2 regions of the Micromonospora sp. NPDC002717 genome follow, and region 2 is predicted to be linked to the other one. Evidence: predicted binding sites of a transcription regulator. Region 2 holds the regulator's gene; the other holds the start of a gene.
The links. The regulator HrcA, encoded in region 2, represses chaperone genes, less so after heat shock. The targets are predictions, from matches to a motif close to GGTTNGCACNCTCNNNNNGAGNGTGCNAACC.
Positions count from the first base shown of each region.

Region 1: a site for HrcA is predicted at 8,169-8,199, ahead of groL (chaperonin GroEL). Genes of this name have one in related genera too.

Region 1 is NZ_JBEOVW010000009.1:91,519-102,321, reverse strand. Features, by position in the region: gene ABT006_RS15760 (FAD-binding oxidoreductase) at 1-458, shown strand, start outside; gene ABT006_RS15755 (glycerol-3-phosphate dehydrogenase/oxidase) at 618-2,450, opposite strand; gene ABT006_RS15750 (S8 family serine peptidase) at 2,516-5,026, shown strand; gene ABT006_RS15745 (GNAT family N-acetyltransferase) at 5,073-5,999, shown strand; gene ABT006_RS15740 (hypothetical protein) at 6,092-6,289, shown strand; gene groL (chaperonin GroEL) at 6,349-7,971, opposite strand; gene ABT006_RS15730 (hypothetical protein) at 8,247-9,311, opposite strand; gene ABT006_RS15725 (cold-shock protein) at 9,811-10,014, opposite strand; gene ABT006_RS15720 (GNAT family N-acetyltransferase) at 10,222-10,767, shown strand.
Region 2 is NZ_JBEOVW010000023.1:35,809-46,611, reverse strand. Features, by position in the region: gene ABT006_RS26970 (carbohydrate ABC transporter permease) at 1-184, shown strand, start outside; gene ABT006_RS26965 (carbohydrate ABC transporter permease) at 208-1,038, shown strand; gene ABT006_RS26960 (MOSC domain-containing protein) at 1,141-1,782, shown strand; gene ABT006_RS26955 (phytanoyl-CoA dioxygenase family protein) at 1,916-2,851, opposite strand; gene ABT006_RS26950 (hypothetical protein) at 3,040-3,903, opposite strand; gene ABT006_RS26945 (enoyl-CoA hydratase family protein) at 4,137-4,934, opposite strand; gene hemW (radical SAM family heme chaperone HemW) at 4,954-6,177, shown strand; gene ABT006_RS26935 (DUF4870 domain-containing protein) at 6,273-6,935, opposite strand; gene hrcA (heat-inducible transcriptional repressor HrcA) at 7,181-8,203, shown strand; gene dnaJ (molecular chaperone DnaJ) at 8,277-9,422, shown strand; gene ABT006_RS26920 (16S rRNA (uracil(1498)-N(3))-methyltransferase) at 9,519-10,253, shown strand; gene ABT006_RS26915 (SDR family NAD(P)-dependent oxidoreductase) at 10,257-10,803, opposite strand, start outside.

The sequences.
Region 1 (10,803 bases), on a different contig from region 2:
AGGCGGCCGCCCTGTTGCAGGCCCGCCGGCTCGCGCACCCGGCCATGGAGAAGTTCGCCGCGGACGCCTACCCGGGCGGCAACGGCGGCCTGGTCATCGACGACGTGGCGGTGCCCCGGGGCGCGCTGGCGGCGCTGCTGGACGGGGTGGCCCGGATCGCGGCGGAGTGCGACGTGCCGATCGGCGTCGTCGGTCACGCCGGCGACGGCAACATGCACCCGAACATCGTGGTGGACCGGGCCGACCCGGCGAGCCTGGAACGCGGCCGGCGCGCCTTCGACGAGATCATGCGACTCGGCCTGGAGCTGGGCGGCACCTGCACCGGCGAGCACGGCGTGGGCCTGCTCAAGCGGGACTGGCTGGCCCGCGAGATCGGCCCGGTGGGCGTCGCCGTGCATCAGGCGATCAAGGCCGCGCTCGACCCGACCGGCCTGCTCAACCCCGGCAAGGTCCTCTGACCGGCCCCGGCCGGGGGCGCCGACGGGGCGACGCGCGGCGGGAGCCCCGCAGGGGTGGCGGGGCGCCGCGCGGGGCGGCGGGACACCGCAGGCGCGGCGGAGCGGGGCGGCGCGGGGTCAGTCGGCGGTCGGCCGTCGAAGGTAGCGGTGGGGGATCGGTCAGCGGGACGACGACGGTAGCTCGACGGGATCGTCGTCCGAGCCACGGTCGGCCGCGAAGCCCCGGACGTCGGGCGCGCCGAGCCGGGCGGCGTCCGCCGTGGCGTCGTCGGGCATCAGCTGGGACTGGCGTTCCGCCTCCACCCTGGCCCGGTAGTGCTCCACCTCGCGGGCCCGGGTGGCCTCGTCCCAACCGAGCACCGCGCCCATCAGTTCGGCGGCGTGCCCGGCCGACTCCAGGCCGCGGTGCGCGGTCTCGAAGGAGATCCGGGTCCGCCGGGTGAGCACGTCCTCCAGGTGCAGCGCCCCCTCCGCCCGGGCCGCGTACGTCACCTCGGCCGCGAGGTATTCCGGGGCACCGGCCAGCGGGGAGGCGAGCAGCGGGTCGGCGTCGACCAGCGCGAGCAGGTCCAGGGTGAGGGTGCCGTAGCGCTCCAGCAGGTGCTCGACCACCCCGACCGGCATCCCGTGCCGGCGGGCCAGGTCCGCCCGGCCCCGCCACATCGCCGGGTAGCCGTCCGCGCCCAGCAGCGGCAGGTCGGCGGTACGCGAGGGGCGTACGGCGCCGAGCCGGTGGGCGGCCCGGTCGACCACGTCCGAGGCCATCACCCGGTACGTCGTGTACTTGCCGCCGGCGACCAGCAGCAGCCCGAGCATCGGCTCGAAGACGGCGTGCTCGCGGGACAGTTTCGAGGTGGAGTCGGCCTCGCCGGCCAGCAGCGGCCGCAGCCCGGCGTAGACGCCCTCGATGTCGGCCGTGGTGAGCGGCCGGTCCAGCACGGTGTTGACCTGCTCCAGCAGGTATTCGATGTCCCGGGCGGAGGCGGCCGGGTGGGACCGGTCGAGCCGCCAGTCGGTGTCGGTGGTGCCGATGATCCAGTGCCCGCCCCACGGGATGACGAAGAGCACGCTGGTCGCCGTACGCAGGATCAGCCCCGCCTCGCCGGTGATCGCCGAGCGGGGCACCACCAGGTGCACGCCCTTGGAGGCCCGGACGCGGATGCCGGGGCGCAGCCCGACGTCGTTCAGCATCCGGGACATGTCGTCGCTCCACACGCCGGTGGCGGCGATGACGGTGCGGGCGCGCACCTCGAACTCGGCGTCCGGGGAGCCGGCCGGCGCCTCCAGGTCGCGGACCCGGACGCCGGTGACCTCGCGGGCCTGCCGGATCAGCCCGACCGCCCGGGCGCTGGGCACCACGGTCGCGCCGAGGCTGGCCGCGGTGCGGGCCAGGGTCACCACCAGCCGGGCGTCGTCGACCTGCCCGTCGTAGTAGCGGATCGCGCCGGCCAGCGCGTCGGGCCGCAGGCTGGGGAAGACCCGGCGGGCACCCTCGCGGGTCAGGTGGCGGTGCAGCGGCATGCCCCGGCCGCCGCCGAAGATCCCGGCGAAGGCGTCGTACGCCGCCACTCCGGCGCCGTAGTAGGAGCGGCGGAACAGCCGGCCGGGCAGGTCGCGCGCGCCGCGCCCGCCGGGCAGCGGGACCAGGATGGGCACCGGCCGCACCAGGTGCGGGGCGAGCCGGGTGGCGAGCAGGCCGCGTTCGGTGAGCGCCTCGTGCACCAGGTGGAACTCCAGTTGCTCCAGGTAGCGCAGGCCGCCGTGGATCAGCTTGCTGGAACGGCTGGAGGTGCCGGCGGCGTAGTCGCGCGCCTCCACCAGGGCCACCTTCAGCCCGCGCGAGGCCGCGTCGAGGGCGGCGCCCGCCCCGGTCACCCCACCGCCGATGACCAGCACGTCGAAGCGCTCGGCCCGCAGGCGGCGCAGGTCGGTGGCCCGGCGCTCCGGGGAGAGCTGGCTGGCCTCGGTTCGGGAGACGTTGGGGTCGCGCACCCGTCCACGGTAACCGTCACGGCCACACCGGCGGCACACACCGTCCGCGCCGTACTGTCTGAGGAATGGAGATCGGCCCCCCGTTCCCCGCTGGTCAGCCCGCCCCGCTCCCGCCGGCCGCGCCCGCCCGGTCGAGTCCGTGGCCGGTGGTGGCGGCGGTGGTCGCCGGCTGCTGGACGGTCGGGTTCGTGGTGGTCGGCCAGCTCGGCGGGTGGCTGGCCGACCAGATCATGCTGGCCTCCGGGCTGGACCGCGTGGTGTGGCTCTGGCCGGCGACGGTGCTGTTCACCGTGCTGCTGGTCGGCGCGCCCGCGCTGTCGCTCGCCCTGCTGCCCCGCTCGGCGGCGGTCCGCGCCACCGGCCGGGCCTGGCTGGCCGCGGCACTCGGGCTCGGCGCGCTGGGGCTGCTCCGGGCGCTCCCGCCGGTGCACCACGAGGCGTACCTCGCGGCGCTCGCCGCCACGGCCGCCCTGGCCGCCCTCGTCCTGCGGGCGCTCGCCCGGCGCGCCGCCGCCCCGCGCCGGCCCTCCGCCCCGACCGCCACCCTGCTCGGGGTGGCCGGCGGGCTGGCGCTGCTGCTGCCGTGGGTCTGGCTGGGGGCGCTCGGCGGGCTACTGGAGACGGTGCTCGCCGGGCTCGCCGCCGCCGCCCTGGGCGCGCTGGCCGGGGCGCTGCTGGACGACGCCTTCTGGTCCCGCTTCGCCGTCGGCGAGCCGCCCCGGCCGGCCCGGCTGGTGCTGGTCGGCGGGCTGGTCGCCGGGGTCGCGCTGCTCGTCCTCGCCGCCGGGGTCGGGCAGTCCGGGGCCCAACTGCCCCTGCTGCTGACCCTGCCGCCGGCCGGCTTCGCGCTGGCCGCCCTGCACGCGGCGGCCCGCCGCCCGGCCGCCGCCACCCCGGCCGCGCCGCCGGGCACGGTGCCGGCCGGCCCGCCGGACACCGCCCCCGCCGACCCGTCGGGCGCCGCCGGGGACGGGCCGGGCGGGCGGGCCGGCGCGGCCGGGGTCCGCGCCGCCACCCGCTGGCTGGTCGGTCTCGCCGTGTTCGGCCCGCTGGCCTTCACCGATCCCGAGGAGATCACCCTCGTCCTGACCACCACCCGAGACGTGCCGTTCTGGGTGGCGGCCGCCGCCGGCGCCGGGCTCGCCGTCGCGGCCGTGCTCGCCGTGGCGTACGGCGTGCTGCTGGCCCGGCCCCGCAACCGGCGGCCGAGCCGGCGGGTGGCCGGGGTGACCGCCGCGGCCCTGCTGGTCGCGGTCGGCGCGGTGGCCGTCGGCGCGGGCCAGCCCGGCCTGCACGGCGAGCGGCTGTTCGTGGTGCTGCGCGAGCAGGCCGACCTGGACGGGGTGCCGGCGACGGCCGGGCGGGCCGGCCGGGACGCGCGGGCCGGCGAGGTCTACCGGCGGCTGGTCGACACCGCCGAGCGGACCCAGGCCGACCTGCGCCGGGACCTGCGCCGGCTGCGGCTGGACCACACCCCCTACTACCTGGTCAACGCGGTCGAGGTGGACGGCGGGCCGGCGGTGCGGGCCTGGCTGTCCCGCCGGCCGGAGGTGGCCCGGGTGCTGGTCAGCCAGCGGGTGCGGCCGCTGCCCGCGCCGGCCGGCCGCAGTCGGGGCACCGCGCCCGCGCCGGCCGGCCCGGAGTGGAACGTCCGGATGCTCGGCGCGGACCGCGTCTGGTCGCAGCTCGGGGTGGACGGCACCGGGATCGTGGTGGGCAGCTCCGACTCCGGGGTGGACGGCGGGCACCCGGCGCTGGCCGCCGGCTTCCGGGGCGGCGACGACTCCTGGTACGACCCGTGGGACGGCACCCGCTCCCCGATCGACCAGGGCGGGCACGGCACGCACACCGTGGGCAGCGCGGTGGGCCGAGGGGGGATCGGGGTGGCCCCGGGCGCACAGTGGGTGGGCTGCGTCAACCTGGACCGCAACCTGGGCAATCCCGGGTACTACCTGGACTGCCTCCAGTTCATGCTGGCGCCCTTCCCGCCCGGCGGGAACCCGTTCACGGACGGGCGCCCGGCGCGCGCCCCGGAGATCCTCACCAACTCGTGGGGCTGCCCGCCGATCGAGGGCTGCGACCCGCGCGCACTCCGGCCGGCCACCGCCGCCCTGGAGGCCGCCGGCATCCTGGTCGTCGCCGCCGCCGGCAACACCGGCCCGTACTGCGGCTCGATCGACGACCCGCCCGCGCCGTACGCGGACGTGCTGACCGTCGGCGCGGTGGACCAGCGGCGCCGGGTCACCGACTTCTCGTCCCGCGGACCGGTGCCGGGGGCGGCGAAGCCGGACCTGGTCGCCCCCGGCAAGGAGGTGCTGTCGGCGATGCCCGGCGGCGGGTACGCCACCATGAGCGGCACCTCGATGGCGACCCCGCAGGTGGCCGGCGTCGTGGCGCTGATGTGGTCGGCCAACCCGGCGCTGGTGGGCGACCTGCCGCGCACCCGGCAGATCCTGCGGGACACGGCGACCCCGGCGACGTACGCCTCCCGGACGGAGACCTGCGGCGGCGACGCGAACATCACCGGCGCCGGCCTGGTCGACGCGTACGCGGCGGTGCGGGCGGCCCGCGGGTGAGCGGCCCTTGCCCTCCCCCGCACCCCGTGCTCTAGGGTCGGCGACCATGGATGCGGAGATCGTCGAGCTGACCGCCGACCGGGCGCCCGCCGTGGTGGAGCTGTGCCGCCGGGCGCTGGACCTGCCCGAGGACGCCGCCGAGGCGCCGGCCCTCGTGGCCGCGCTCTGGGCCCGGGCGGCCACCGACCGGCCGGTCGTCGCGCTGGGCGCGTACCGGGGGGCGGAGCTGGTCGGGGCGCTGGTCTGCTCCCTGTCGGGGCGGGACGCCGGGCTCGGGCACGTGGACCTCGTGGCGGTGCACCCCGACCACCGGCGCCGGGGCGTCGGGCGGGCGCTGCTGTCGTCCGCCGAGCGGACCCTGGCCGGTCTCGGCGCGGCCGAGGTGCTGCTGGCGGGCAACCCGCCGTACTACGCCTGGCCCGGGATCGACGTGCGCTACACCCCGGCGGTCTGCGCCGCGCTGGCGCTCGGCTACCGGCAGGACCGGACGGCGTGGAACATGACCGCCGACCTGTCGTACGACGACTCCCCCGCGTTGCGCTCCACGGCGGCGGCGGAGGCACGGCTGGCCGGCCGGGGCGTCTCGGTCCGCCGCGCCGAGCCGGCCGACCTGCCGGCGCTGGCGGAGTTCGCCCGCGCCACGTTCGGCGGCGCCTGGGACGCGGAGCTGGCCGGCTCGGTGGGCCGGGAGGGGGCGGGCTGCCACCTGGCCGAGCGCGACGGCGAGGTGCTCGGCTTCGCCGCGTACGGGTCGTCCCGGCCGAGCTGGTTCGGGCCGATGGGCACCGCCCCGGCGGCGGAGGGCTCGGGGATCGGCGGGGTGCTGCTGCGCCGCTGCCTGCGCGACCAGCGGGCGGCGGGCGTGACGGCGGCGCAGATCGGCTGGGTGGGGCCGGTGCCGTTCTATTCGGGCAGCGCGGGCGCCCGGATCGAGCGGGTCTTCTTCCTGTACCGCAGGACGCTCGGGGAGTGACAGATGGGGGCGAAGGGGATATAGACGTCGATAACCCCATTCGCCCCCATCTTTGATCGACGCCCCCTACCGTTTCGGTAGAGGAGGCAGCCATGACCACGGACGACGAACGCCCCGGCCCGTTGCCGTTCGACCGGCTCGACTACGGCGACGCCGAGCAGCAGGCGGAGATGAGCGGCGCCGACGAGCCGACCGACGAGCCGGTGACGCTGGTCGACGAGCCGGTCCAGATCCCGCAGCCGTACGGCCGGGCGCAGAAGAGACGCAACCAACGGCCACTGCCGACCTGACGGCGGAAGGGGCGGACCGCTGACGCGGCCCGCCCCTTCCGGCGTACGTGGAGCTGGACTCAGAAGTCCATGTCCCCGCCACCCGGACCAGCCGGGGCGGCCGGGGCCTTCTCCGGCTTGTCCGCCACGACGGCCTCGGTGGTGAGGAAGAGCGCCGCGATCGACGAGGCGTTCTGCAGCGCCGAACGGGTCACCTTGGCCGGGTCGATGATGCCCGCGGCCAGCAGGTCGACGTACTCGCCGTTGGCGGCGTTGAGGCCGTGACCCGGCTCGATGTTGCGGACGTGCTCGACGACCACGCCGCCCTCGAGGCCGGCGTTGACGGCGATCTGCCGCAGCGGGGCGTCCAGCGCGATCTTGACGATCTGCGCGCCGGTCGCCTCGTCGCCGGTCAGGTCCAGCTTGTCGAAGGCGGTCTTGCCGGCCTGCACCAGCGCGACGCCACCACCCGGGACGATGCCCTCCTCGACGGCGGCCTTCGCGTTGCGGACGGCGTCCTCGATACGGTGCTTGCGCTCCTTCAGCTCGACCTCGGTGGCCGCGCCGACCTTGATCACCGCGACGCCGCCGGCCAGCTTGGCCAGCCGCTCCTGCAGCTTCTCGCGGTCGTAGTCGGAGTCGCTCTTGTCGATCTCGGCCCGGATCTGGTTGACCCGGCCCTGGATCTGCTCGGCGTCGCCGGCACCGTCGACGATGGTGGTCTCGTCCTTGGTCACCACGACCTTGCGGGCGCGGCCCAGCATGTCGAGGCCGACGGCGTCCAGCTTGAGGCCGACCTCCTCGCTGATGACCTGGCCACCGGTGAGGATGGCGATGTCGGCCAGCATGGCCTTGCGGCGGTCACCGAAGCCCGGCGCCTTGACGGCGACCGACTTGAAGGTGCCCCGGACCTTGTTGACGACCAGGGTGGCCAGGGCCTCGCCCTCGATGTCCTCGGCGATGATCAGCAGCGGCTTGCCCGACTGCATGACCTTCTCGAGGATCGGGAGCAGGTCCTTGACCGACGAGATCTTGCTGTTGACGATCAGGAGGTAGGGGTCGTCGAAGACGGCCTCCATGCGCTCCGGGTCGGTCATGAAGTAGGCCGAGATGTAGCCCTTGTCGAAGCGCATACCCTCGGTGAGCTCCAGCTCCAGGCCGAAGGTGTTGCTCTCCTCGACGGTGATGACGCCTTCCTTGCCGACCTTGTCCATCGCCTCGGCGATGATCTCGCCGACGGTGCTGTCACCGGCGGAGATGGAGGCGGTGGAGGCGATCTGCTCCTTGGTCTCGACGTCCTTGGCGAGCTTGGACAGCTCCTCCGAGACGCTGGCCACGGCAGCCTCGATGCCCCGCTTCAGGGCCATCGGGTTGGCACCGGCGGCCACGTTGCGCAGACCCTCGCGGACGAGGGCCTGGGCCAGGACGGTCGCCGTCGTCGTGCCGTCACCGGCCACGTCGTCGGTCTTCTTGGCGACCTCCTTGACCAGCTCGGCGCCGATCTTCTCGTAGGGGTCCTCGAGCTCGATCTCCTTGGCGATGCTCACACCATCGTTGGTGATGGTGGGGGCACCCCACTTCTTCTCGAGCACGACGTTGCGGCCCTTGGGGCCGAGGGTCACCTTCACGGCGTCGGCGAGCTGGTTCATGCCCCGCTCGAGGCCCCGGCGCGCCTCTTCGTCGAACGCGATCATCTTGGCCATACGGCGTTGTCCTCCTGGACACTCACGGGCCACCCGGAGGTTGTGTCCCGGATGGGCCGCCTGGTGTACGCACCTTGGGGACGTCGCCACCTGGCGACGACGACGTCTCCTCGGCCGGGCCGGATAGCCCGCGACGACCGGCCATGTGCCGCACCGGCGTGTGGACGCCCGTGCGGCCGTGGCCCTACCGCCCCGACCATTGGCACTCACGGTATGCGAGTGCCAATGACTTGTTTAGCACTCTCCCCTGCCGAGTGCAAGCACACCCGCCCCGCTCAGCCGAGTTCACCGGCCAGCCGTGTGCTGTCCACCGGCCCCTCGTGGGCGCGCTGCTCGGCGTACGTGGCGACCAGGCCGACCAGCTGGGCGAGGTGGGCGGGCAGGCCCAGCACGCCGCCGAGCACCGCCACCGCGATCGCGCCCACCGCCGTGCCCGGCGACTCCAGCGGGGTGACGCCGAACGGCAGCGAGCCGATACCCTCCACCAGGCCGGCCGCCCCGCCCCCGACGATCACCGCCGCCGCGACGAGCGCCACCCGGCCGAGCAGCAGGCCCAGCCGGTCGTGGAACATCCGGTACGAGCGGCCGATCGGGTGCTGCCGCTCGAAGAGGTAGACCGGGCCGGCCATGCTCAGCGCGAAGGCGAAGTAGATGCCGGGGATGACGCAGAAGCACACCCCGAGCCCGATGATCACGCTCATCAGCAGGGTCCAGCCCCAGAGGCCCGGCGCCCGGCGCAGGCCGTAGCCCAGCGCGGCGCCGACGGTCACCGGCTGGCCGGCCGCCTGCCGGGCGACCACCCAGGTGCCGGCGGCCCAGCCGAGGCTCTGCACCAGGCCGAAGAGCAGGGCCCCGCCGATCAGCACGGCCATCATGGTGCCCAGGTCGGCCAGGAAGGTGTCGGGCAGCGCGGCCGGGTCGTCGGCCATCGACTCGTTCCACCGGGCCGACGGGTCGACCACCAGCGCGAGCACCGACAGCACCACGGCCGGCAGCACCTGGGTGAGCAGCAGGATCGGCAGCAGCGGCTTCCAGCCCCGGCGCACCGCGCCGACGCACCGGTCGAACCAGCCGCTCACGCCTCCGCCCGGCGGGGTGACCAGCGGGTCGGCCGGGTCGAGGCCGTGGCCGGGCGGGTACCACCCGTGGACCGGCTGCCCCGGGTACACGACCGGCGCGCCCGGATACCACGGCTGCCCGCCGTACGGGCCGGAGCCGGCCGGGAACCCGCCGGTGGGCGGGAAGACCCACCCCTGCGGCTGCGGCGCGCTCGCACCGCCGGCCGTGGCGGGGTCCGGATCCCCCGACGGAGGCGTGGCCTGGGGTGGCTGGTCGGACATGAACCCTCCTCAGCGACGGCTGAACCGGCTCACGATCTTCCCTGCCTGGCGACCGTAACCGCAGTCCGGGGTGCCACGCCACGAACCACGAACCACGACCACGAACCAGGCCCACGAACCACGACCACGGCCCGCCCCGGCCAGGGTTCCGCCCAACGATGCCGCGGGTCACACCCCGGAACCGGCCCCACCGGTGCCGCTGCCCGGCCCCTGTCGAGCTGCCCTCACAGATGGGGCACGCCATGCCTCGCAGGCGGCCGAGCCGGATGCGAGGCATGCTCCTACAGAGACGGGGTGGTCCTACAGACGGGGCAGCTCGACAGCGCCCACCACACGCCACCATCCCGCCCGCCGAACCCAGGTGTCGAAGCGGGTCACCCGACCGGCTCACCCGCCGGAGCGGCCCGCAGGCGCGCCGAGCACACAGATCGACGGATGTCGTTGGAGCCGCCGCGCGGGGCGGTCGGCGGCGGAAGGGCCCGGTCTGTGGCGGACGGGGTCAGGCGATGACGCGTACGCGCTCGGCCTGGGGCCCCTTCTGGCCCTGGGCGATCTCGAACTCCACCCGCTGGCCGTCGTCCAGCGCCTTGTAGCCGTCCATCTCGATCGCGGAGAAGTGGACGAAGACGTCCTGCCCGCCGTCGACGGCGATGAAGCCGTAGCCCTTTTCGGCGTTGAACCACTTAACGGTGCCCTGTGCCACGGTCCACTTCCTCACTCTGCACGGCGTTCCACAACCCGGAGACCGGCGGACCGGCACCGGAGGACCACCGAACCGCGGTCGGGGAGGCCGCTGAAATCGGTGACCGAAATCGCACGCTACACGAGGCGTGACGACGGCGCACGACCCCAAATCGGGCATATTCCGATCGAGGGGCATCGTCATCCGTCGCTGTGGTAGGCATTCGGCATGACGAGGACGCCGGACGGGCCGGGGCGGGGGTCGGCGGGCACCCGGCGCGCGGAGATCCGGCGGGTCCGGCCCGAGGACGCCGCCCGGATGCGGGCGCTGCGGCTGGAGATGCTCGCCGACGCGCCGCTGGCCTTCCTGGAGACCCTCGCCAACGCGGCGGCCCGGCCGCACGCCGACTACGCGGCCCGGATCGCGTACGTGTCGGCCGGCGCGGACACCGCGCAGTTCGTCGCGGACCCCGGCGGCCGGCTGGTCGGGCACGCCGGGGGCACGGTGACCCCGGAGGAGCCCGGGCTGACCGTCGTCTACGCCGTCTACGTCACCCCGTCCTGGCGCGGCACCGGCCTGCTCGGCGAGCTGGTCGAGGCGGTGGCCGCCTGGTCCCGGAAGTGCGGCCGGCCCGAGCTGATGCTGGAGGTGGTGGTCGGCAACGACCGGGCCTACCGCGCCTACCGGCGGCTGGGCTTCGTCGACACCGGCGTACGCGTGCCGCACCCCACCGTGCCGGCGCTCACCGAACTCCAGATGCGCCGCGCCGCCTGACACGGGAGGGTTTCCGGGGCAGCCCGCCCCGGAAAC
Region 2 (10,803 bases):
GCTGGCCGGCGGCACGCAGGACCGGCCGACGTTCATGCTCTCCATCTACTCGTACGCGGAGGCGTTCTCGCCCCCGCCCAAGTACGGCCTCGGCGCGGCGATCGCGGTGATCCTCACCCTGATCCTGCTGGTGGTGACCGGCCTCTACGTCCGCATGGTGCTCAAGCAGGAGGAGGACGCGTGACGCGACGTGGAGGCGGTGCAGGCGTGAAGCGGATCGCCCTCAACGGCGCGGGGCTGCTGGTCGCGCTCTTCGCCGCGTTCCCGGTCTACTGGATGATCGCCACCTCGCTGAAGCCGAGTTCGGAGATCTTCTCGTCCACGCCCCGGCCGGTGCCGTCCGAGCCGACGCTGGAGCACTACCGGCAGATCCTCACCGGCAACCTGATCCCGGGCGTGACCTTCGCCGACTTCTTCCTCAACAGCGCGCTGGTCGCGGTCTCCACTGTGCTGCTCAGCGGCCTGGTCGCGCTGCTCGCCGCCACCGCCGTGGCCCGGTTCCGGTTCAAGCTGCGGACGTCGTTCCTGATCATGCTGCTGGTGGTGCAGATGATCCCGCTGGAGGCGCTGGTCATCCCGCTGTTCCTGATGATCCAGCGGCTCGGGCTCTACAACACCCTGCCCAGCCTGATCCTCACCTACCTCGGCTTCTCGCTGCCGTTCGCGGTCTGGATGCTGCGGGGCTTCGTCGCCGCCGTGCCGAAGGAGCTGGAGGAGGCCGCCGCCATCGACGGGGCGAGCCGGGCGCAGACCTTCCGGAAGGTCCTCTTCCCGCTGGTGGCCCCCGGCCTGGTGGCGACGAGCATCTTCTCGTTCATCACCGCCTGGAACGAGCTGATCTTCGCGCTGACCTTCATCAACGACCAGGAGAGCTACACCCTGCCGGTCGCGATGACGTTCTTCTTCGGCCGCGACGACACCGCCTGGGGCCCCGTGATGGCCGCCTCCACGCTGTTCACCCTGCCGGTGATCATCTTCTTCCTGCTGGTGCAGCGGCGGATGGTCTCGGGCCTGGTGGCCGGCGCCGTCAAGGGCTGACGCCCGCGTGAGGAAGGGTCCCTGGTCAACGCACAGCGTCGACCAGGGATCCTTGTTTTGCCCCCTCCGGGCGCGTCCGCGGGGCGGGCTAGGCTGACCGCCATGACGGGCAGGCTGGCAGCGGTGAATCTCGGCGGTGTGACCGAGGCGGAGTGGGCGGGCGACGCGAGCGGGCGCACCGGCATCGACAAGCGGCCGGTGAACGGCCCGGTGCTGCTGCGTGCCGACGGGGTGGCCGGCGACTTCATCGGCGAGCGCGCCCACCACGGCGGCCCGGACCAGGCGGTCTACGCGTACGCCGAGGAGGACGCCGGCTGGTGGGCGACCGAGCTGGGCCGCGCCATCCGTCCCGGCGGGTTCGGCGAGAACCTGACCACGTACGCGGTCGACGTGACCGGAGCGGTGATCGGCGAGCAGTGGGCGATCGGGTCGGCGCTGCTCCAGGTGACCAAGCCCCGGACGCCGTGCACCACCTTCGCCGGCTTCTGGGGCGTACCGGACCTGATCAAGCGGTTCACGGTGCGGGCGAAGCCCGGGGCGTACCTGCGGGTGCTGCGCGAGGGAGAGGTCGGCGCGGGTGACCCGGTCGAGGTGGTCGACCGGCCCGCGCACGGGGTGACGATCGGCGAGGTGTTCCGGGCGTTGAACCTGGAGCCCGACCTGCTGCCCCGGCTGCTCGACGCGCCGGAACTGCCCGAGCCGATCCGGGAGAAGGTGCGCCGCCGCCTCGCCCGCCGCCGCTGACCCGCCGCCTCGGCGGCTGACCCGCCGCCTCGCCGGCGGGACGGGTGCCGGAGGGGTGGGAACGCGGAACGGGCCCCGTCCCGTGGGGGAGGGGCCCGTCCGGTGTCGCCTCGGCGGGAGCCGGGTTACCGGCTCAGCGGAGCCAGGGGATGCTGCGGTCGAGCAGGCCGCGCTGCTTGAGCTCCTTGCGCAGCGGGATCTCGTCGTCGATGTACCCGTCCCAGTTGATGCCCCAGTAGTTGGCGGTGTGGGTGCCCTCGCCGCAGAGCTGGCGCTGCACCGGCGTGCGGTTGGCCCACCACTCGCCGTCCTTGTCGATGTGCAGCTCGTCCAGGGGGCGGATCCACCGGTAGGTGTAGCCGACGAAGAGCATCTTGCGCGTGATGGTCGACAGGTTGGTCGACCGGGAGTGCCACTGGCGGCGGTCGAAGATGAAGGCGTCACCGGGGTTCGCGGTGATCTCCACCGTGCCCTCCGGGTCCGGGTTGTGCACGGAGGTGTCCTCCGGGCGCGGCAGCGAGTTCCACAGGTGGCTGCCCGGGATCACCTTGGTGGCGCCCCGGCCGTTCTCCGACAGGTCGGAGAGCACGTAGGCCACCTTGAGGGAGAACATCGGCCGGGGGAGGTTCGGGTCCATCGTCTCCGGGTCGGAGTTCTGCCGGTACCCGTCCTGGTGCCAGCCCCAGTACGGCTTCTCCGGCTCCAGCGCCGGCGGGGTGACGTCCAGGTGGTTGTGGTGGGTGTAGATGTTCCAGCCGGCGAGGCCCCACATGTACGGGAAGGCGATCGGGTGGGTCAGCAGGTCGCCGAAGAGCTCGTCCCGCTCCAGGAAGCCCAGCAGGTGCAGGGTGCCGTCCTTGGTGGTGTTGCCCTTGGCCTTCTCCTCGGCGTAGACGCGGTCGACCGCCGCCTCCAGCGCCGCCCGGTGGTCCTCCGTCAGGACGTTGCGCAGCAGGAGGAAGCCCTGCTCGTGGAACTCCTTGCGGTCGGTGTCACTGATCGGTTCGTAACCGGTCCGGTCGCCGTAGTCGAACACCTCGACGTCCCCTCCCCATCGGGCGAAAACCATTGCTGGCACAGGCCGCCGATCGTAACGCGCTGGTTCCGGTGCGAGGTACTACCCCGCGTGATATGCGACCGTTGCCCGAACCGTGAGGAGTTGAGCCGCTACAATCCGTTGCCCTGAGGGGGATCGCCGGGCCTTCTGTCCTGGAATGACGGATTGTGCGGTGACTGCCGGTAAGGAGATGGGAGTCCCTACGCCTCGGCGAAGACCTCGGCGACCACCCGGTCGCCGGTGGCCGCATCGTCGCCGACCTGGTTCCAGGTGCCGTCGCGGGCGGTCCACTCCAGGCCGCCGAAGCGCACCCGCTTCACCCCGTGGTCGTGCGCGTGGGAGACGAGCCAGTGCGCGTAGCGCCAGCCCCGGCGCTCGTCGGCGGCGGGGACCGTGAGGCCGGTCAGGTCCGCCGCGGAGGTGGCGGCGGCCAGGCCCCAGTCCAGCGACAGCCCGCGGGTCAGCGCGGTCGCCGCAGCCGCCCCGCGCATCGCCGGGTCGCGGCCCACCGTGCAGGCCACCGCGCCGGTGGCGTGCCCGAGCAGGGCCCGCGTCAGCACCTCCGACTCGTCCGCCCACTTCTGGTACGCCTCCGGGAAGGCGGAGCGCTGCACCTTCTGCGCCGCGTCGGTGACCCGCATCCGCTCCCAGCCGCGCACCTTCTTCAGCGCGGCGTAGAACCGGTTCGCCGCGTACCGGGGGTCGCGGATCTCCTCCGGGCTGCCCCAGCCCTGGCTCGGGCGCTGCTGGAACAGCCCCACGGAGTCGCGGTCGCCCCCGGCGAGGTTGCGCAGGCCGGATTCCTGGTACGCGGTGGCCAGCGCCACCACGACGGCCCGCTCGGGCATCTTCCGCTGGATGCCGATCGCCGCGATCGTCGCCGCGTTGGCCATCTGGTCGGCGTCCAGGGCCACCCGGCCGTCCGCCTGCACCGTGCACGTCCGGCTGGACAGCGGCAGGCGCAACTGCCCACCCACCTGCCGGATGACGAGCCAGATTCCGACCACGGCGACGAGGACGAGGACGACGCCGCCCGCCACGACTGCCCGAGTTCGCACCCACACCCCCTGTTCGACAGTCCGACAAGCGTACGTCCCCCGTGGTGCCTGCCGGGTCGTCCGACCGGTTCCCACCGGCCCGCCGCGCGTGGCACCGCCCGGCGGGGCGCGCCCGCGAGCGCCGAACGGCCCCGGGGGCGGGCCCGGATGTTCCCGTTTCCCGCGCGGCCTCACCTATCCCGAACGGCCGCGGCCGACGGCGTTCCCCACCGCCTACCGGCCGACGGCGTCCCGCCCGCCTACCGGTCGACGGCGTCGTCGGCGGGAACCCAGCGGGCCGGCCGCTTCTCCCGGAACGCCAGCACGCCCTCGCGGCCCTCCTCGGAGAGGAAGTACCCGGTCGAGAGGGTGGACAGCCCGGCGATCTCCTCCCGCAGATCGGTCGCGGGCGGGCGGCGCAGCAGTTGCTTCGCCCCGGCCAGCGCGCCCGGCGCGCCCCGGACCAGCGAGTCGCAGTAGGTGGCGACGGCGGCGTCCAGCCCGTCGGCCGGCACGGCGGCGGTGACCAGGCCGATCTCCGCGGCACGCCGGCCGTCGAAGGTGTCCCCGGTCAGGTAGAGCTCGGCCGCCGCGCGGGGGTGCAGCCGGGGCAGCACGGTCGCGGAGATCACCGCCGGGATCACCCCGATCCGCACCTCCGTGAAGGCGAACGTCGCCTCCTGCGCGCACACCGCCAGGTCGGCCGCCGCGATCAGGCCCAGCCCGCCGGCCCGCGCCGGGCCGGCCACCCTCGCCACCACCGGCTTCGGGCACTCCCAGACCGCCGCGAGCACGTCACCCAGCATCCCGGCCGGCACGCTCCCGCTGGCGTACGCGGCGGCGGTCTCCTTGAGATCCGCGCCCGAGCAGAAGACCGGCCCGGTGTGGTCCAGCACGACCACGCGTACGGCGTCGTCGGCGACCGCCTCGGACAGGCCGGCCAGCAGCTGGGTCATCAGCGGCGTGGAGAGCGCGTTGCGGTTGTGCGGGCTGTCCAGGGTGAGGGTGGTCACCCCACGGGCCGTGGCGGCCCGCACGAGCACGTCGGGAGAGGTCATGCCGGGCACACTAGTGGCCATGCCCGGCGTCCTTCCAGAAGGCGAATCCGTTCCCGTCGACGGCTCGCTGCCCGCCGCCGCCACCCGCGCGGTCGGCGCGCGCGGCTTCGGCGTGTACGTGCACGTCCCGTTCTGCGCCAGCCGCTGCGGCTACTGCGACTTCAACACGTACACCGCGGCCGAGCTGGGCGGTGGGGCGAGCCGGGAGGGCTACGCCGACACCGTGCTGGCCGAGCTGGCGCTCGCCGGCCGGGTGCTGGGCGACGCCCCGCCGCCCCGGGTCGACACGGTCTTCGTCGGCGGCGGCACCCCGACCCTGCTTCCCGCCGACGACCTGGCCCGGATCCTCGACGGCATCGACCGCACCTGGGGGCTCGCGCCCGACGCCGAGGTGACCACCGAGGCCAACCCGGAGTCGGTGACCCCGGAGTCCCTGCGGGCCCTGCGGGCGGCCGGCTACACCCGGATCTCGCTGGGCATGCAGTCCGCCGCGCCGGGGGTGCTGGCGATCCTCGACCGCACGCACAGCGCCGGCCGGGCCACCGCCGCCGCCCGGGAGGCCCGCGACGCCGGGTTCGCGCACGTCAACCTCGACCTCATCTACGGCACGCCGGGGGAGAGCGAGGACGACTTCGCCGCCTCCCTCGACCAGGTCGTCGCCGCCGGGGTGGACCACGTCAGCGCGTACGCCCTGATCGTGGAGGACGGCACCCGGCTCGCCGCCCGGATGCGGCGCGGCGAGCTGGCGTACCCCTCCGACGACGTCGCCGCGGACCGCTACCTGGCCGCGGAGGCCGCCCTCGACGCGGCCGGTTTCTCCTGGTACGAGGTGTCGAACTGGGCCCGCGGCGACGCGGCCCGGTGCCGGCACAACCTGCTCTACTGGACCGGCGCCGACTGGTGGGGGCTCGGCCCGGGGGCGCACAGCCACGTCGGCGGCGTGCGCTGGTGGAACGTGAAGCATCCCACGACGTACGCGAAGCGGCTGGCCGGCGGCGAGTCGCCCGGCCTGGCCCGGGAGGTGCTCACCGCCGACGAGGCGCACATGGAGGACGTCATGCTCCGGCTGCGGCTCGCCTCCGGGCTGCCGCTGGACGCCTTGGACGACGCCGGCCGGGCCGGCGCCGAGCGGGCGCTCGCCGACGGCCTGCTGGCCGGCCCCGACCACGCGGCGGGCCGGGCCGTGCTGACCCTGCGGGGGCGGCTGCTCGCCGACGCGGTCGTCCGCGACCTGCTGCCCTGAGGCGCGGAGGCCCCGCCGTGCGGTGGCGCGGGCGGGGAGGCCCCGCCGTGTGGCGGCGCGTGGCCGGGCCCGGCCGGGGGAGCGGCCGGCCCGGCTCACCTGGTGAAGCTGTAGGCCATCGGGTAGCGGTAGAGCAGGCCCTCGTTGGCCTTGACCCCGGCGACGATCCCGAAGATCAGCGGCACCAGCCAGACGAGCATCGGGACGAAGAACAGGATCCCGCAGGTGATCAGGGTGAGCACCCAGCTCAGCACGCCCACGATCGCCCAGGTGATCTGGAAGTTCAGCGCCGCGACGGCGTGCGCCCGGACGGTCGGCGACTGTTGCCCCCGGGCCATCAACGCGATGAGCGGCGCGACCCAGCCGAGCAGGCCGCCGCCGACGATCACCCCGGCCGCGCCGCCGAAGTGGGCGATCAGGGCCCAGTTCTTGTCCTCGTTGTTGGCGTAGCCGCCGGTGGGCGCGCCGTAGCCGCCGCCGGTCGGATAGCCGGCCCCCGGCGGGGGGTAGCCGCCCGGCGGGGGATAGCCCCCGGGCGGCGGGTAGCCACCCGGCGGAGGGTAGCCGCCCGACGGCGGTTGGTCACCGGTGGGCGGCGGATAGCCGCCGGGCGGGGGATAGCCGCCCGGGCCCGGTGCCCCGGACAGTGGTGCGGTGGGTTCGTCGGAGCCGGCCGGCCCGGGAACCCCCGACGGAGCGGCCGGGTCCGGCCGGTCGCCGGGGTCCCCCGCTCCGGGAGGGCGAGGTGGTTCAGTCATGGACGTCACGGTAGGGGCCGCGGGCAAGGTCGCACCAGAGCGACTCCGACCGGGATGTCCGGATGATCGGCTCTGGCGCCGCCGCCTCCGCGGGCCGTGTGGCGCCGGTCGGATCGCCGTCCCAGGTTGATCATCGCGTCGGCGGGCGCGCCGACGTAGACTGGCACTCGTCCGTAGCGAGTGCCAGCAACCCGCCCGCCCCTCGGGGCGCGGGGGGTCCGACGTGCGACAGGAGGTGGGGAACGATGGGTCTCGACGACCGCAAGCTCGCCGTGCTGCGCGCGATCGTCGAGGACTACGTCGCCACGCAGGAGCCCGTCGGCAGCAAGTCGCTGGTCGAGCGGCACCAGCTCGGGGTCTCCCCGGCGACCGTCCGCAACGACATGGCCGTGCTGGAGGAGGAGGGCTACATCCGCCAGCCGCACACCAGCGCCGGCCGGGTGCCCACCGACCGTGGCTACCGGCTCTTCGTGGACCGGCTGTCCCGGGTCAAGCCGCTCAGCCCGGCCGAGCGCCGCGCGATCGAGCGCTTCCTGGTCGGCGCGGTCGACCTCGACGACGTGGTGCACCGCACCGTACGACTGCTGGCGCAGCTGACCCGGCAGGTCGCCGTGGTGCAGTACCCGAGCCTGGCCCGCTCCTCCGTCCGCCACCTGGAGCTGGTGCCGATCTCCACGACCCGGCTGATGCTGGTCATGATCGCCGACACCGGCCGGGTCGAGCAGCGGCTGGTCGAACTGCCCGGGCCGATCCCCGCCGACGACGTCACGGACCTGCGTCGGCTGGTCAACGAGAAGCTGGTCGGCACCCGGCTGTCCGAGACCCCGCCGCTGGTGCAGGCGCTGGTCGACGAGTCGGTGCCGCACCTGCGGCCGGCCATGACCACCCTCTCCACCGTGCTGCTGGAGACGCTGGTCGAGCGGCACGAGGAGCGGATCGCGTTGGCCGGTACGGCCAACCTCACCCGCGGCGGCCTGCTCGACTTCCAGGGCTCGCTGCGCCCCATCCTGGAGGCGCTGGAGGAGGAGGTCGTGCTGCTCAAGCTCATCGGCGAGGCGGAGCCGAGCACGACCCGGGTGCTGATCGGCGACGAGAACGAGATCGACAACCTGCGCGCCGCCTCGGTGGTCAGCACCGGCTACGGGCCGGGCGCGACGATCGTGGGCGGGCTCGGCGTGCTCGGGCCGACCCGGATGGACTACCCCGGCACCATCGCCACGGTGAGGGCCGTGGCACGCTACGTGGGCGAGCTGCTGGCCCAGAACTGACCAGTCAGGGCCGACGGCCGGCTCCGGCCGACGACCGGCGCAACGCGAGACGAACATGAGGACACGGAACGCAGTGGCCAGGGACTACTACGGCATTCTCGGGGTGAGCCGGGAAGCCTCCGACGACGAGATCAAGCGCGCCTACCGGAAGCTGGCGCGGCAGTTCCACCCGGACGTCAATCCGGACCCGGAGGCACAGGAGAAGTTCAAGGACATCAACGCCGCGTACGAGGTCCTCTCGGACGACCGGAAACGGCAGATCGTCGACCTGGGCGGCGACCCGCTCGCCCCCGGCGGCGGGGGCGCGGGCGGTCCGGGCGGTCCCGGCGGCGCCGGCCCGTTCGTCGGCTTCCAGGACATCATGGACGCGTTCTTCGGTGGCGCGGCCGGCGGGTCGCGGGGCCCGCGACCGCGGACCCGGCCGGGCGCCGACGCGATCCTGCGGCTGGAGCTGGACCTGAACGAGACCGCGTTCGGCGTCGAGGCGCCGATCACCGTCGACACCGCCGTGCTCTGCACCACCTGCTCCGGCGCCGGCACCGCGGCCGGCACCCACCTGGCCACCTGCGAGGCGTGCGGCGGCCGTGGCGAGGTGCAGTCGGTGCAGCGCACCTTCCTCGGTCAGGTGGTCTCCGCCCGCCCGTGCACCGTCTGCCAGGGCTACGGCACCACCATCCCGCACCCCTGCCCGACGTGCGCCGGCGACGGCCGCGTCCGCACCCGGCGTTCGCTGACCGTCAAGATCCCCGCCGGGGTCGAGGACGGCATGCGCATCCGGCTGGCCCAGCAGGGCGAGGTCGGCCCGGGCGGCGGCACCGCCGGCGACCTCTACGTCGAGATCCACGAGCGGCCGCACGACGTCTACTCCCGCAAGGGCGACGACCTGCACTGCCGGGTCACCGTGCCGATGACCGCCGCCGCCCTCGGCACCCGGCTGACCATCAAGACGCTGGACAGCGAGGAGACGGTCGACGTCAAGGCCGGCACCCAGCCGGGCAGCACGCTGCGGCTGCGCGCCCGAGGCGTGCCGCACCTGCGCGGCACCGGCCGGGGCGACCTCTACGTCCACCTCGACGTGCGCACCCCGACGAAGCTCGACGCCGACCAGGAGCGGATGCTGCGCGACTTCGCCAAGACCCGGGGCGAGGAGGTCGCCGAGCTGACCAAGCAGGGTGGCTTCTTCTCCCGGATGCGCGACGCCTTCAACGGCCACGCCTGACGCCCACGCCCCCGGGCCGCCGCGCTCCGCGGCGGCCCGGTCGGCTCCACCGCCCTCGCCGCCCCGGCGGTCGCCGGGGCGGCTAGCCTGATCGTCGTGTCCGCGCCGCTGTTCCTGGTCGAGTCGCTGCCCACCGCCGACCGGCTGACCCTCGACGGCCCCGAGGGGCATCACGCCGCCACCGTGCAGCGGCTCCGCGTCGGCGAGGAACTGCTGCTCGCCGACGGGCGGGGCGGCACCGCCGCCGCCGTGGTCACCGCCGTCGGCCGCGGCACCCTCGACCTGGAGATCACCTCCCGGGGGTACGTCGACGCCTCCGTCCCGCGCCTGGTGGTGGTGCAGGGCATCGCCAAGGGCGACCGGGGCGAGCTGGCCGTGCAGGCGATGACCGAGGTCGGGGTGGACGAGATCGTGCCCTGGGCGGCGGCCCGCTCGGTCACCCAGTGGCGCGGCGACCGGGGCGTACGGGCGCGGGAGAAGTGGGCGGCGACCGCCCGGGAGGCGGCCAAGCAGGCCCGCCGCGCCTGGCTGCCCGTGGTGGCGGGGACGCCGGACGAGTCCACCGCCCGGGTCACGCGCCGCATCGGCGGGGCCGCCGCGGCGTTCGTGCTGCACGAGGAGGCGCAGGAGCGGCTGACCACCGCCGAGCTGCCCGCCACGGGCGAGATCGTGCTGGTCGTCGGGCCGGAGGGCGGGATCGCCGACAGCGAGCTGGACACCTTCACCGGGGCCGGGGCCCGCGCCGTCCGCCTGGGCCCGTCGGTGCTGCGCACCTCGACGGCCGGCGTGGCCGCCCTCGCGGTGCTCGCCACCCGCCTCGCCCGCTGGTGACGCTCAGCTGCGCAGGTAGGAGGCGCCGTTCAGGTCGACGATGGTGCCGGAGGCCCACTCCGACTGCGGGGAGGCGAGCCAGTGCACGGCGGCGGCGATCTCCTCGGGGCGGGCCACCCGGTTGAACGGGCTCTGCGCCCGGATGGCGGCGCCCCGCTCCCCGCGCAGGTGCTCCGTGGTCATTTCGGTCTCCACGAAGCCCGGGGCCACCGTGGCGACGGTGATGCCGTACGGGGCCAGGGCCACCGCCAGCGACTGCCCCAGCGCGTTCAGCCCCGCCTTGCTCGCCCCGTACGCCGGCTGCTCCGGCTCGCCCCGGAAGGCGCCCCGGGAGGAGACGTTGACGATCCGGCCGCCCCGGTCGCGCATGTGCTGGGCGGCGCACCAGATGACGTTGCCCGCGCCGGTCAGGTTGGTCTCCAGCACCTGCCGCCACTGCGCGCGCCACTGCGCGTAGGAGGCGCCGAAGACCGGGTGGGGGGCGTTCCGGTCGCCGTACACCCCGGCGTTGTTGACCAGCACGTCCAGCCCGCCCAGCAGGCCGGCCGCC